4 regions of the Geobacillus sp. ZGt-1 genome follow, and region 3 is predicted to be linked to each of the others. Evidence: riboswitches for the same ligand, from Rfam matches in the RefSeq annotation. Region 3 holds a riboswitch; each other region holds the start of a gene.
The links. A riboswitch is a leader RNA that binds a small molecule or an ion and turns the genes downstream of it on or off. The one in region 3 is predicted to bind S-adenosylmethionine.
Positions count from the first base shown of each region.

Region 1 (3,628 bases), on a different contig from region 3:
TCGGTTTCGCTTTTTCCAAAATTTCCGCATGCGGCACGTTCGACGCACCGACTTTCAACTTCACCAATTTGCCGTCTTTGCCGCCTTCCGCGCTGTCGTTATTGTTGCCGCCGCATGCCGCCAAAGCGAGCACGAGAATGGCGGCGAGCAACACACCCAACCATTTCTTCATCAGTTGTTTCCCCCTTTATCGTTTATCGATTTTCGAAGTGACAAAGTCACCGATCAGCTGAATGATAAATACAATGACCAACACCAATACGGTTGCGACAAATGTCACATCGTTATGGTTGCGCTGGAACCCTTCCAAATACGCCAAGTTCCCAAGCCCGCCGGCGCCGATGGCTCCAGCCATCGCTGTATAGCTGACGAGCGACACCGCCGTCACCGTAATGCCGGAGACAAGCGCCGGCAATGACTCCGGCAGCAGCACTTTCCAAATGATCGTCCACGTTGAGGCGCCCATCGCTTGGGCTGCTTCGATGACGCCTTTATCAATTTCGCGAAGAGCGATTTCGACCATGCGGGCGTAAAACGGCGCGGCCCCAATGACCAAAGCCGGCAGCGCCGCATTGGCGCCAAGCATCGTCCCGACGAGCCATGTTGTAAACGGAATGAGCAAAATGATCAAAATAATAAACGGAATAGAGCGGAAAATGTTCACAAACGCCGCAACCACGGTATTGACAAACCGGTTTTCCCATAGGTTGCCCTTCGCTGTCAAAAATAGAAGCAAGCCAAGAACGATTCCGAGGACGAAAGTGGCCGCCACCGCCACTCCCGTCATATACAGCGTCTCGACCGTCGCCGCCCACACCGTCTCCCATTGCACGTTCGGCAGGAGGTTAGCGAGCATCGTGAATCACCTCCACCGCCACCTGCTGGCGTTGAATATAGTCAAGCGCCCGGTCGATTTCATCCCTCGCCCCGTCGAGGTGCACAAACAGCACCCCATAGGCGCCTTGATGGGTTTGCGAAATTTTCCCTTGCAAAATGTTGACATCGACGGCAAATTGCCGCACGACCTGGCTGATGAGCGGCTTTCCGGCTGCCGCGCCGACGAACGTCAGCTGCGCGATCAGCCCGCTCGGGTATTGGCCAAACAAATGGGAAATCGCCTCTTCCGTCTCCTCGGGCTCGATCAGCTGCTTGACGAACCGTTTCGTAATCGGCTGCTGCGGGTTGCGGAACACATGCAACACTTCGCCTTGCTCGACGATTCGGCCGCTTTCCATCACCGCAACGCGGTCGCAAATTTTGCGGATGACGTGCATTTCATGGGTGATCAGCACAATCGTCAGCCCGAGACGCTTGTTGATGTCAACGAGCAAGTCCAAAATCGCATCGGTCGTCTGCGGGTCCAACGCCGATGTCGCCTCGTCGCACAGCAAGACTTTCGGGTTGTTGGCGAGCGCCCGGGCGATGCCGACCCGCTGCTTTTGCCCGCCGCTCAGCTGCGACGGGTAGGCATCCTCGCGCCCGGAAAGGCCGACAAGCTCGATCAATTCATCCACCCGCTTGTTCCGCTCCTCTTTCGGGACGCCGGCAATTTCAAGCGGAAAGGCAATGTTTTCCCTGACTGTGCGAGACCAAAGCAAGTTGAAATGCTGGAAAATCATCCCGATTTCTTGGCGCGCCTTGCGCAGCTCCCGCCCTTTCACGCGCGTCATATCGCGCCCGGCGACGACCACCCGGCCGCTCGTCGGCTTCTCGAGCCCATTGAGCAAGCGGATGAGCGTACTTTTCCCAGCGCCGCTGTAGCCGATAATGCCGAAAATTTCTCCTTCGCGAATCTCAAGCGACACATTGTCGACGGCTGTGACCGAACCGTTGGCCGCTTGATAGATTTTCGTCACTTGTTCGAGTGTAATCATCGTTTCACCTTCCTCCCCAAGCGGCAGAGCGCAAAAAGAAAACCTTTCTGCCCGCAGAGAACAGAAAGGTATTGTGCACCATTCCGTCTCTTATCTCTCAAAGCAGGCCGCTTTGTGTGAATTGGCACCATTTCAGCACATGCGCTGACGGTTGCCGGGCTTCATTGGGCACATCCCTCCACCTCTCTTGATAAGAGCGCAACAATCGCCTATTCAATTGACTACGAATGTGATTGTATCATTGTCTGTCGAAGCGTGTCAACATCTTTTTTATCCGACGTCCCGATAAGGCTTAGCCAAATGGAGGAGCGACTCAAGCAGCAACAGATGACGAAAGCTTCCCGATACATGCACTTCGCGCAGCCGGACGAGCTGCTGCAGCTTCAGTTCGCCGTTCAGCAGGGACGCGAGCGCCTCTTTGGAACCGCGCACCGTCAATGTTTTCCGTTCATCGTTTTCCATCCCTCTAGCGGCTGATTCCTTGCCGATCAACAGCAAGGCGGTTTCGTCATCGCTTTCAAACCGAACATACAGCTGCTCATCCGGCAAAATCGGCACCAAATGGCGCAACACTTGCATCCGTTCCACGAACTGCCCAACTAATTCACGCATTTCCATGGATATCCCCTCCCCCATTTTTATTTTTTCACTTCCACCTGAAGAGGAGAAATCCTTTACAAAAATCTCGACAACCCGTTGACGAACGAGCGCCGTTTTTGTCATTTCCCAAGAAATGTGTCAAACAGCGTCAAAAAAAGGCGAATCATCGGGACGGCAAGCAGGCTTGAATCACTTCGTACAAATACGGAACGGAATGAAAGGCATACCACTTGCCTGCGACCGTTCCGTCCCTAAAAAGAAGCAGGCAAGGAACGCTTTCAATTTTCCACGCAACGGCCTGCTCAGGGATATAGTTGATGTCCGTTTCGTAAAACGGCAGCGCCGGAAACAACTGCTCCACCACCGTGAGCATCCGCCGCGCCAGCTGGCACGTGCCGCACAGCGGGGTATACAAGTAAAGGGCCAGAAGCGGCTCGACTTCCACCACTCGCATGACATCGTTTCGGTCGATCGCTTTCACTCGCCTCTTCCCCTCATGAGCGATTCGATGCGGACGTCGAAACGAGCGCGCAACAGCACTTGCGCCAAGTGCCAAGGCGGAGCGGCCGCCACTTCGCGATACGCCCGGTCAATGTAAAGATGCTCCGCCTCTGGAAACATGCGGCGAAACTGCCGGCGCAATTTTTCTCCCGCCTCATCGGCATCGGCCAAGACGTATACATCGCATCCTTCCAGCTCATCGGCCAGCTCCTCAAGGCGCGCATCACTGATCGTGCCGTTTGTGCAGACGATGACGACTGGTTCGTTCAGCACCGCCGCCACTTTTTGCTTGTCTGATCGCCCTTCGACGATGATCACTTTTTCCACGCGTCGCATGTCCGACCCACCTAACTTCAAATGAGGATACTATTATTGTATGTCTTGCGCCGGCCAAATGTTGAAAATGAAAAGCAACGGCCATCCACCGTTGCCTTTCAACACCAGCCCGCTTCCCCGTCGCAATCGACATATTTTTGGTCCGGCTCAACGGTAGCGGTCACCTGTTTGTAAATTCTTCCGTTTTGTTCGGTATACCCCTTTTTCAACGGGACGGCCGCCGGAAGCGGAAGGCGCCCGATGAGCTCTCCTTCCTCGTACAACTCCAGCGAGCGGCCGTTCAGTTTGCCGATGATCCGGTCCGTGACATCTATGCG
Region 1 is NZ_LDPD01000025.1:86,518-90,145, forward strand. It holds gene VU18_RS13085 (MetQ/NlpA family ABC transporter substrate-binding protein) at 1-172, opposite strand, end outside; gene VU18_RS13090 (methionine ABC transporter permease) at 188-856, opposite strand; gene VU18_RS13095 (methionine ABC transporter ATP-binding protein) at 846-1,874, opposite strand; SAM riboswitch class I at 1,962-2,071, opposite strand; gene VU18_RS13100 (hypothetical protein) at 2,145-2,492, opposite strand; gene VU18_RS13105 (thioredoxin family protein) at 2,638-2,955, opposite strand; gene VU18_RS13110 (toprim domain-containing protein) at 2,952-3,311, opposite strand; gene VU18_RS13115 (YusG family protein) at 3,410-3,628, opposite strand, start outside.
Region 1: another riboswitch for S-adenosylmethionine. It lies ahead of VU18_RS13095 (methionine ABC transporter ATP-binding protein); the one in region 3 lies ahead of metK (methionine adenosyltransferase).

Region 2 (3,628 bases), on a different contig from region 3:
TCTCCGTCACAGTGCCGACGGCGACAAGCGGCACTCCATGCGGCGTCGGCTTGACGAAATCGACGTGAAGCGACGCAGTAACAAAGCGCGGCGGCGTTTCCCCGCTCCCTGGTTCATGGCCGTTTTTCCGATGCAAGGCAAGCGCCGCTGAACCGGTGCCGTGGCAATCAATGAGCGAGGCGATCAGCCCGCCGTACACAAACCCTGGAATCGCCGTATGTTCCGGACGCGGCGTATACACCGTCACCGTTTTGTCGCCCCGCCACCCGGTGCGGAAATGGTGGCCTTGTTCATTCAGACGCCCGCAGCCGTAGCACCAGGCGAATTCATCAGGGTAGTCGTCTTGAATCGCGTGCACGATCATTTCTTCCACGTCATCCTCCCCCTCTCTTTTTCTAGTATACCATTGAATCGAGAAGACGACGACTCCTACATGGACGGTTGTTGTCTAGCGGCAGGCAAGGCCATACGAAGAAAAATGGAACGAAGCGCCAATCGCCAGACGGCAAATTCATAGGCGGCCCAAACAGCTGGCCGCCTAGCGTGACGCCATTTATCGAGCAGGCTCGTAAAACTCGATCCATTCGCCGTCGGGCCCGAGGAAGAACAAATATTTTGCTCCGTTCGGAAGTGTCGTTATTTCTTCCCACACAAGCGGCACACCGAGCGACTGAAGCCGTTCTTTCTCCTGCTCAATGCCTTCCACCGTAAACGCCACATGGTGCACTTTTCCTTCCGTCGGCAAATCCGGATTGTATCCTTCGATCAGCTCGACAATGATCGAGCCGCCAATCCCTAAAAACGCCAATTTCATCGTGCCGTTCGTATGAATCATTTCGTCGAGCAGCTCCAAGCCGACAACATTTTGATAAAACTCTTTCGATGCTTCGATGTCTTTCACTTGAATGCCGACATGTTCAAATTTTTTGACTGCCATTCGTCCCTCTTCCTTTCTATGACTCAGTTAACCATACTGCTTGTAAATACGGCGTCATCTGCATCGGGAAAATCCCTTTTTTCCCAAGCTCTGTCCATATGTAGCGGTCAAGGGCGTACGGTCCGTCCGCCTTCCATTCGTCCGCCTCACTGTTGGTCAACAACAACGAAAAGGCTGTTCCTTGCGCTTCCCCATACAAATGAACGTATCCGTCCCCACGGTCGACATGCACCGCCGCCTTAGGGTCAAACCGGATGAGCTCCGCCTGCACACAGCGCATGACACAAACGGCGAACGCTGCGGCAGGGAGATGAGCGGCCATGCAAGCGCGGAGCGAAACCGCCTCCTCCACTGTTTCTCCTTCACCTCCCATCGACAAAAACCCCCTTCGCCTCGGAATGATGCGAAAGGGGCCATGAGCCGTTCTTATCATCCAAAGCGAAACCGCTTTGCGGGTGTTAGCACCTTGCCTGCGGCAGGTTGCTGTGGGGTCATCAAGCCCGTTCTCTCGCCCACTCTTGATAAGACGTATGCAATTTATCTTCTATCTTATCATACATCATCAAAGGCAACAATCGTCATTGTTCGACTTCCGGTTGCTCGGACGTGACGCCGACATCTTTCCACGTCAGTTTCGAGCCCGGATCGACCGTGAAGTTGGCGACGCGGTTGTTGACGGCATAAATGGCCGAACGATACAACGTCGGGATGACCGGCACTTCTTCGTTCATCAGCTTTTGCCATTCACTGTAAATTTTCCGACGATATTCTTTGTCAAACGCCTGTTCGGAATGGCCTTTTTCCAACAGTTCATCGTTTTTCTCATTCACCCAGCGCGAGTAGTTGAACATGACGTTGCGGCCGTACAATCCGTACGGGTCGACGTCCGTTCCAGTTCCCCAAGCGGCGGCGTAGACATCCACTTTCGGATCGTCTTTTTCGACCATATCGTAGAAGGAGTTGAACTCCGCCAAGCGTCCGTCTACAAGCTGAACATCGAGGCCCACATCTTTCCAGCATTGCATATAAAATTTGGCCAGCGGTTCAGCGATGTCCCCACCGCTCATCGCCAAGAAGTTGATCTTGAATTTTTTGCCGTTTGGATCTTCGCGGAGGCCATCGCCATCCACATCTTTATATCCCGCTTCATCCAGCAATTGTTTCGCTTTTTCCGGATTGTACGTATATCCTTTGATGGAGCTGTCATGATAGCCCGGGAACGACGGCGGAATGAGCGTGTTCGCCGGGAAGCGCAAGCCATGATACAGGCGGTCAGCCACCTCTTGGTTGTTGATGGCATACGCCATCGCTTGGCGCAGTTTTTTGTTTTGGAATTTCGGATTGTCCATTACGTTTTCCTGCTTTTTCGCATCCCAATGGCCGAGTTTAAAGCCGATATAGTTGTACGCCAAATCCACTCTACCGATAAACTGAATGTTTTTCGTCCCTTTCGCGTTCAAATATTGGTCAGTCGGGAACTCAGCGACGTCAATTTCGCCTTTTTTCAGCGCTTGCAGGACGACTTGCGGGCTGACGACTTTCAAAATGACGCCTTCCAAGTTCGGTTTGCCAGCCCAGTAGTCATCATTGCGAACAAACTCTACCGACTCGCCCGGAACGATTTTCTTCACTTTAAACGGACCGAACCCGATCGGGTTTTTCCGGATTTTATCCGATTTCGCCAAGTCTTTGATCGGAATGTCTTTCAAGTAATGCTTCGGCAGCGGATACGCCCAAATGCCGGTCAACACCGACGGATTGGCCTGTTTCCATGTGATCGTCAACGTCTTTTTGTCGATGACTTTAATGCCGGAAATTTTATCCGCTTTGCCGCTGTGATATTCTTCCATCCCGACGATCCCTTGGATGAGCGCATCGCCATAGCGGACGCCGGTGTAATCTTTATGGCCGATGACCAAATACGCATACTCCAAGTCTTCAGCGGTCACCGGCTGGCCGTCATGCCAATTCACATTGTCTTTAATATGGATTGTCATCGTCTTTTTATCATCCGACAACTCATACGTGGCAGCCCCATCATTTGTAATTTCATAGTCACCGTTCGTCCGGAAAAGCGACTCGTCAAAAAATTGCAAAATCTCTGCGTCGGGCGCTCCGGTGTAGAATGCATAGCTGAGCGTCCCTTCAAACGGCGTATCGGACACAAGGCCGTATTTCAACACGCCGCCGTCGATGATTTTCCCGTCGTTTTTCACCGTCATCGGGAATTTGCTGATGTCTTCCTTCTGAGCCGCCGGTTTTTCGTTATTGTTGCCCTTTCCGCTCGTTGTGTCGGATTTGCCCGTGCACCCGGCGAGCACGAGCAAGAGCGCGGCGAGAGCCGCCAGCCATTTTCTCTTCACATTTTCTTCCCCCTTATCCTAGTCGTTGTCTTGCATCAGCCGCACGTTTCAGCGCTTGGCCGATGAAATTTATGCACAGCATCATCACTAAAATAAGCAATGACGCAGGCAACCAAACCCACCATTTGTTTTGCAAAACATCCGGGTTGGTCGCATAGCTGACCAACGTCCCTAAGCTCGGCGTGCTCTCCGGCAGCCCGAAGCCAAGATACGTGAGCCCGGACTCGATGCCGATGTTGCCCGCCAAATTTAACGTCAAATTGACGATAATGATCGAGCTGAGGTTGGGCAAAATTTGAAAAATAATGATTTTCCAATCTGGCGTGCC
Region 2 is NZ_LDPD01000013.1:349,023-352,650, reverse strand. It holds partial or broken gene VU18_RS05985 (PaaI family thioesterase) at 1-373, opposite strand, end outside; gene VU18_RS05980 (VOC family protein) at 554-937, opposite strand; gene VU18_RS05975 (hypothetical protein) at 954-1,310, opposite strand; SAM riboswitch class I at 1,361-1,465, opposite strand; gene opp4A (oligopeptide ABC transporter substrate-binding protein) at 1,516-3,300, opposite strand; gene VU18_RS05965 (ABC transporter permease) at 3,314-3,628, opposite strand, start outside.
Region 2: another riboswitch for S-adenosylmethionine. It lies ahead of VU18_RS05975 (hypothetical protein); the one in region 3 lies ahead of metK (methionine adenosyltransferase).

Region 3 (3,628 bases):
TGGTTGTTTGAGGCGAATGAAACGGACCGACGTACAGAAATGTCTAACGATTCAGTGTCGGAGACGAAAGCAGAGGAAAGAACAGAAAAACCGGCCGAACAGGATGTTCCCTGTCCGGCCGGGTTCTTGTTACACGAGCGGTCCGCCGAGTTTTTCGATCGTCGGGTCGATATGGGCGAACTTTCGGAAGTTGGCGCGGAACTTTTGCGCCAGCTCTTTTGCTTTTTGTTCGTATGCTTGTTTGTCAGCCCATGTGTTTTGCGGCTGCAGGACGTCATCCGGCACGCCGGGGACGTGGGTTGGGATGGCGAGGCCGAAAATCGGGTCTTGCACCGTTTCGACGTTGTCCAGCTCCCCTTCGACGGCGGCTTGCACCATCGCCCGGGTGTAGGCGAGCTTCATGCGGCTGCCGACGCCGTACGGTCCCCCTGTCCAGCCGGTGTTGACCAAAAAGACGCGGACGTTGTGTTCGGCGATTTTTTGCCCGAGCATTTCCGCGTATTCGACGGCCGGGCGCGGCAAAAACGGTGCGCCAAAGCACGTTGAGAACGTTGCTTCCGGTTCGGTGACGCCGCGTTCGGTGCCGGCGAGTTTGCTTGTGTAGCCGCTTAAGAAATGGTACATCGCCTGTTCACGCGTCAGCTTGCTGATTGGCGGCAGGACGCCGAACGCATCAGCCGTCAAAAACACGATCGTGGACGGATGGCCGGCGACGCTTGGGTCGACGATGTTTTTGATCGCCTGAAGCGGGTAGGCGGCGCGCGTGTTTTCCGTCAGCGTGCCGTCGTCGTAATTCGGCACCCGCGTCGCGTCGTCGAGGACGACGTTTTCGAGCACCGCGCCGAAGCCGATGGCGTCAAAAATTTGCGGCTCTTTCTCGCGCGATAGGTTGATGCATTTCGCATAGCAGCCGCCTTCGATGTTGAAAATGCCGCGGTTTGACCAGCCGTGCTCATCATCGCCGATCAAGCGGCGGTTCGGGTCGGTCGAGAGCGTCGTTTTTCCCGTTCCCGACAAGCCGAAAAAGAGGGCGACGTCGCCTTCCTGGCCGACGTTGGCCGAGCAGTGCATCGGCAGGATGCCTTGTTCCGGCAGCAAATAGTTCATCACCGAGAAAATCGATTTTTTCATTTCGCCGGCATACTCGGTGCCGCCGATCAACACGGTGCGCCGTTCAAACGAGATGATGATGAACGCTTCCGAGCGCGTGCCGTCAACTTTCGGGTCGGCTTTAAAGTTCGGCGCGCAAATGACGGTGAATTGCGGCTCATGCGCGGCGAGCTCTGCGGCGCTCGGCCGAATGAACAGCTGATGGACGAACAAGTTGTGCCAGGCGAATTCGTTGACGACTTGAATCGGCAGCCGGTATTTCGGATCGGCGCCGGCAAAGCCTTTAAACACGAACAGTTCATCTTTCTTCATTAAATAGTCGAGCACTTTGTCGTACAGTTTATCAAACGTCTCCGGAGACATCGGCTGGTTGACCGCGCCCCAGTCGATCGTTTGCTTCGTTGACGGTTCTTCGACGATGTATTTGTCTTTCGGCGACCGCCCTGTGTACTTGCCGGTTGTCACCGCGACGGCTCCGGTGTGCGTCAGCCGTCCTTCGTTCCGTTGCAGGACTTTCTCAACGAGCTCGGCGACGGACAGTTGATGATGCACGTACGGTTTTTGCAGCAATAAATCAAGCTTATTCGTCATGTTTGCGATCCCCATATTCAAAACCTGCCTTCTTTTTGTAATCACTCTTGAAAATAGTATAACACATTTTTATTAATAGTCCATACTAATTGTGTGGGTTTTTCAAACTTTATTTTGCCCAATGTGTTGGTTTCCTTGAGGAAAGAATTTTCGCGGCTGGAAATGATAAAAAATGAATTTTGATAGTTGACTTTGCCGATTCCGTTGCGATAAGATAAGTCATTGAACGGATACTCTTATCCCGAGCCGGTGGAGGGACAGGCCCGATGAAGCCCAGCAACCGTCACAACTGTACATGTGTGAAATGGTGCTAACCTGTGGCAAGGCGCAGTCCTTGAACGATAAGAGTGAAAGGAAGCAATACGATTGCCATGACCTTTCCTCAGCCGTTACAGGAAAGGTTTTTTATATTGCGAAGGGAAAAAGGGAAATGAGTTCCGTGTCGCCACATTATGCCAAGAGGAGGAAACAAACCGAATGTCAGCCAAACGCCGCTTGTTTACTTCAGAGTCTGTGACGGAAGGACATCCGGATAAAATTTGCGACCAAATTTCTGACGCCATTTTGGATGCCATTTTGGAAAAAGATCCAAACGCCCGCGTCGCCTGCGAAACGAGCGTTACGACCGGGCTGGTGCTCGTGAGCGGGGAAATCACGACATCAACATACGTGGACATTCCGCGCATCGTCCGCGATACGGTCCGGGAGATCGGCTACACGCGCGCCAAATACGGATTTGACGCCGATACGTGCGCGGTGCTGACATCGATTGACGAACAATCGCCGGACATTGCGATGGGGGTGGACCGGGCGCTCGAGGCGCGCGAAGGTCAGATGACTGACGAGGAAATCGAAGCGATCGGCGCCGGCGACCAAGGATTGATGTTTGGGTTCGCCTGCAATGAGACGGAAGAATTGATGCCGATGCCGATTTCGCTTGCGCACCGCTTGGCGCGCCGATTGGCGGAAGTGCGCAAAACGGACGTCTTGCCGTACTTGCGGCCGGACGGGAAAACGCAAGTGACGATCGAATACGATGAAAACGGCAAACCGGTGCGCGTCGATACGATCGTCGTTTCCGCGCAGCACCATCCGGAAATTACGCAAGAGCAAATCCAGCGCGACATTAAAGAGCAGGTCATCAAGCCGGTCGTGCCCGCGGAGCTGCTTGATGAGAACACGAAATATTTCATCAACCCGACAGGACGGTTTGTCATCGGCGGTCCGCAAGGGGATGCTGGGTTGACGGGGCGCAAAATCATCGTCGATACGTACGGCGGCTACGCCCGCCACGGCGGTGGCGCGTTCTCGGGCAAAGATCCGACGAAAGTCGACCGCTCGGCGGCGTATGCGGCCCGCTATGTCGCGAAAAACATCGTCGCGGCAGGACTGGCCGACAAATGCGAAGTGCAGCTTGCCTACGCGATCGGCGTCGCCCGCCCAGTTTCGATTTCGATCGATACGTTCGGCACCGGCAAAGTGTCGGAAGACATTTTGATTGAAGTCGTGCGCAACAACTTCGATCTCCGCCCGGCGGGCATCATCAAAATGCTCGACCTTCGCCGCCCGATTTACAAACAGACGGCTGCTTACGGCCATTTTGGGCGTACGGACATCGACCTGCCGTGGGAGCGCACCGACAAAGCCGCCTTGTTGAAAGAACAAGCGCTGGCGTTGGCGGACAAGTGATGAAAGAAAAAGAGCTGCCTGATCACGGCAGCTCTTTTTTGTCGGCGCACGATGTCCGCTGTTGCTGCAGCGCTTTGTAATACTGCCCTTTCTCGACATATTCGCGGCGGATGCGCTCCATTTCGCGGATATCGTCTTCCGTCAGTTCGCGGACGACTTTCGCCGGCCGGCCGAGGGCGAGCGTGTTGGGCGGAATTTTTTTGCCCGGCGGCACTAAACTGCCGGCGCCGATAAACGC
Region 3 is NZ_LDPD01000023.1:743,776-747,403, reverse strand. It holds gene pckA (phosphoenolpyruvate carboxykinase (ATP)) at 130-1,716, opposite strand; SAM riboswitch class I at 1,935-2,049, shown strand; gene metK (methionine adenosyltransferase) at 2,179-3,390, shown strand; gene VU18_RS12450 (gamma carbonic anhydrase family protein) at 3,413-3,628, opposite strand, start outside.

Region 4 (3,628 bases), on a different contig from region 3:
GAGCGTCGTTTTGGCCTCGTTGACGGAAAGGGCGTCGGCCGCAGCGGTGACGAGCCGATCGAGCGCCCAAAACAAGTTGACGGCAGTCGGCCGGGCACTGGCTAGGTAGTCACGATCTCGTTTCAAGCGACGGCGGAATTCATCGAGCGATTCGGTGTCGTAGCGTAAAGCGGCAAGCGCCAGGCCATAGGCGGCGGTGATGCCGATCGCCGGCGCGCCGCGCACTTTCAGCGTGGCAATCGCCTCATAGACGTCTTCCAGAGTGTGCAAGTCGATATATTCGATGATGGATGGAAGCTTTTGCTGGTTTAAAATCGTCACATGCGTCTCGCGCCATTCAACGGAGCGTGGGATGGCAAAGGTGCTCATCGCCATCTTCCTTTCTCTTTTTTTTGGTTTGTCCGGGTCAGCGCCGCGCAGCTTGCGTCGAGACCCGGACGATTGTATGGCATTATTGTTCCGTTTCGGCAAACAGGCGGCGGAAGTCTTCCGTTCCGGTGAACACGCGGCGCTCAATGATCAAGCGGCGGCCGAGACGGAGGGCATGCCGTTTGGCAACAAGCCGTTCATCTTTGTGCTCGATGCCGTCAAGGTCCGCCACATGGGCGAGGCCGATCGTCCGGCGGATGACTTCGCAGCCGGCAAAGCCGACGGCGTCGATGAACGCGTGCCGGAGCACGTCCTCGAGCAAGCCCGGCGTCGCGGCGTACGTTTCCACGCTCTCGGTGCGCCAAAGGTTTGAGAACACGGACGCAAAGACGTCCCATGTCCGGTCGATGTGGTCAAAGAGCGGTTGGCGCTCTAATTCAGAGCGGGACAACGCATTTAACAGCAAATTGGCGAAAAATTGGCCAAGGTCAAACCCGATCGGACCGTAAAAGGCGAATTCTGGGTCGATCACTTTCGTTTCGTCGGCGCTTACGAAAATGCTGCCGGTATGCAAATCGCCATGCAAGAGCACATCGGCTTCGGTTAAAAACTTGCGCTTCAGCTTTGCTGCTTCTAGGTGGAGTCGGTCATCGCGCCAAAGCGCTTCAACGTCTGGGCGCAATTCGTCTTCAAAGTTGTTCGTTTCGTGGTCAAAAAACGGGTCGGTGAAGACGAGGTCTTCGGTAATTTTGCACAGTTCCGGATTGACGAAGCTTTGCGCCAATTTCTTTTTCTCTTGCTGGTTCATGCCGAAGTCAGACGTATAAAATGCCGTTTTGGCGACAAACTCGCCGATATGCTGGGACAAAAGCGGATACGTTTTCCCTTCGATCAGCCCTTTGCGGGCGATTTGCAAACGGGATAAGTCTTCCATCACCGTAATGGCGAGCGATTCGTCAGAATAGTAGACTTTCGGCACGTATTGCGGCACGTAGCTCGCAAACGTGCGCAGCGCGTTGCTTTCAATGACAGCGCGCTTTAACGTGAGCGGCCAGCTTTCGCCGACCACTTTGGCGTACGGCAACGCTTGTTTGATGATGACGCCTTGTTTCGTTTCTTGATCGACGATATGAAAAACAAGGTTCAAGTTCCCGTCGCCGATCTCGCGGCAGGCAAGCGGCGCTCCGTCGCGGAATAGGCCGAGGCGGACAGCGAGAGATACCGCCTTCGGTTCGGTCAGCGGTTCGTAAACCGATGTTTGAACAGTGGTCATTTCCTTGTTCCCCCTTTTTTCATTTCGCTCGTTTTCAAATGCCGGTTCTGACGCGGCGCTGAAATCTCGGCGTTTCCGGCAAATGAAAAAGCCTCTTTCGCATACGGAAAGAGGCTTGAAGATTCATTCGTTCTTCGCGCCTCTTATCTTTCAGAAAGACATCGGTCTTTCTGTTGGACTTAGCACCGTGCCCTGCGGAAGCATGACGCTTCCGGCGCCGCCCTTGGCGTGCGCCCTATCTCACGATAGTATTACGGTCGGTTGCTGGGCTTCATTGGGCCAATTCCCTCAGCCAACTCTTGATAAGAGTACCGATTTCTCGTATTCAGTTTTTGCAATTTTCACGATGTTGTCAATCGTTTGGTTGTTTGATTCGAATGATACATGGTCGATCAATCGATTGTCAATACGTTTTGAAAAAATTTTTTGCCGCTTCGTAGTCGTGCGGCCGGCGGTCGGCAAACACCGGGATGCGTGCGCGGACGTCCGCAACGAGTGCGGGATCGATGTCGGCCGAGAGAATGCCCGGCTTCTCGTCCGCCTCGGCGATCACTTCGCCCCATGGGTCGATGACGAGCGAATGGCCGGCAAAGACGTTGTTCGGGTCGCGGCCAGCCCGGTTGCAGGCGACGACGTAGCATTGGTTTTCAATCGCCCGCGCCATCAAGAGCGTCCGCCAATGGTGCAGGCGGGGAAGCGGCCATTCGGCGACGACAAACAGCACTTCCGCTCCGGCCAACGCATGGGCGCGAATCCACTCCGGAAAGCGGATGTCATAGCAAATGACCCCGGCGCATGCAAGCCCGTCGAGCGAAAACAAGCCTAAGCTGCTTCCCGGCTGCAAATACAAATGTTCATCCATTAATTGGAACAGATGGAGTTTGCTGTATTCGCCGACGATTTGGCCATGGCGGTCGGCCACGATCATCGTGTTTGTCACGCCGGCGGCTGTTTTTTTGGCGACCGAACCAGCGACGAAATGGACGCCGTACGTTTGCGCCAATCGGGAAGCGAGCGCCTTCGCCCGTTCGGCGCCTTCGTCGGCAATTTCATCCAGGCGCGTCAAATCGTAGCCGGTCGTCCATAACTCTGGCAGCACGATGATGTCAGCGCCGTCTTTGGCAGCGGATTCCACGGCCTGTTCGGCTTGCTGTTCGTTTTTTGCTGGATCGCCAAATGCAATGTCAAGCTGCAGGCAGGCGATGCGGATCGTCATGAGCGTTCACCTCGGAAAAAAATTTTTCTTTACATTTTGCTTTTAACGATATATGATGTTGCACTAGAATTTCAAGAATTTTTGAGAAGGTGTGGACGATGACGATCGAATTTCCCTTTTCCGAACTGCTTGAACAGCTGCCGAAGCAGTTTTTCGCCTCGCTCGTGGCGAAAGTCGGTGCGAAGATCAAGGCGGGTTATGATGTGATCAACTTAGGGCAGGGCAATCCGGATCAGCCGACGCCGGCGCACATTGTCGAAGCGATGCAGAAGGCAGCCGCGAACCCAAAATACCATAAATATTCGCCGTTTCAAGGCTACTCGTTTTTGAAAGAAGCCGTAGCGGCGTTTTACGCGCGCGAGTACGGGGTGACGATCGACCCGGCCCGCGAGGTCGCCATCTTGTTCGGCGGCAAAGCCGGGCTTGTCGAGCTGCCGCTTTGCCTCGTCAACCCGGGCGATGTGGTGCTTGTCCCGGACCCGGGCTATCCGGACTATTGGTCGGGGATCGCGCTTGCCCGCGCGCGGATGGAGATGATGCCGCTTTCTTCGGAAAACGGATTCTTACCGGATTACGAAGCCATTCCGGAGTCGGTCGCCGACCGAGCGAAGCTCATGTTTTTAAACTATCCGAACAATCCGACCGGTGCGACGGCGACAAAGGAATTTTTCGCGGAGACGGTGGCGTTTGCCGCCAAGCACGGCATTGCCGTCGTGCACGATTTCGCTTATGGGGCGATCGGCTTTGACGGCCGGAAACCGGTCAGCTTC
Region 4 is NZ_LDPD01000012.1:63,604-67,231, forward strand. It holds gene mtnA (S-methyl-5-thioribose-1-phosphate isomerase) at 1-369, opposite strand, end outside; gene mtnK (S-methyl-5-thioribose kinase) at 452-1,642, opposite strand; SAM riboswitch class I at 1,783-1,951, opposite strand; gene VU18_RS04015 (carbon-nitrogen family hydrolase) at 2,046-2,858, opposite strand; gene VU18_RS04020 (pyridoxal phosphate-dependent aminotransferase) at 2,957-3,628, shown strand, end outside.
Region 4: another riboswitch for S-adenosylmethionine. It lies ahead of mtnK (S-methyl-5-thioribose kinase); the one in region 3 lies ahead of metK (methionine adenosyltransferase).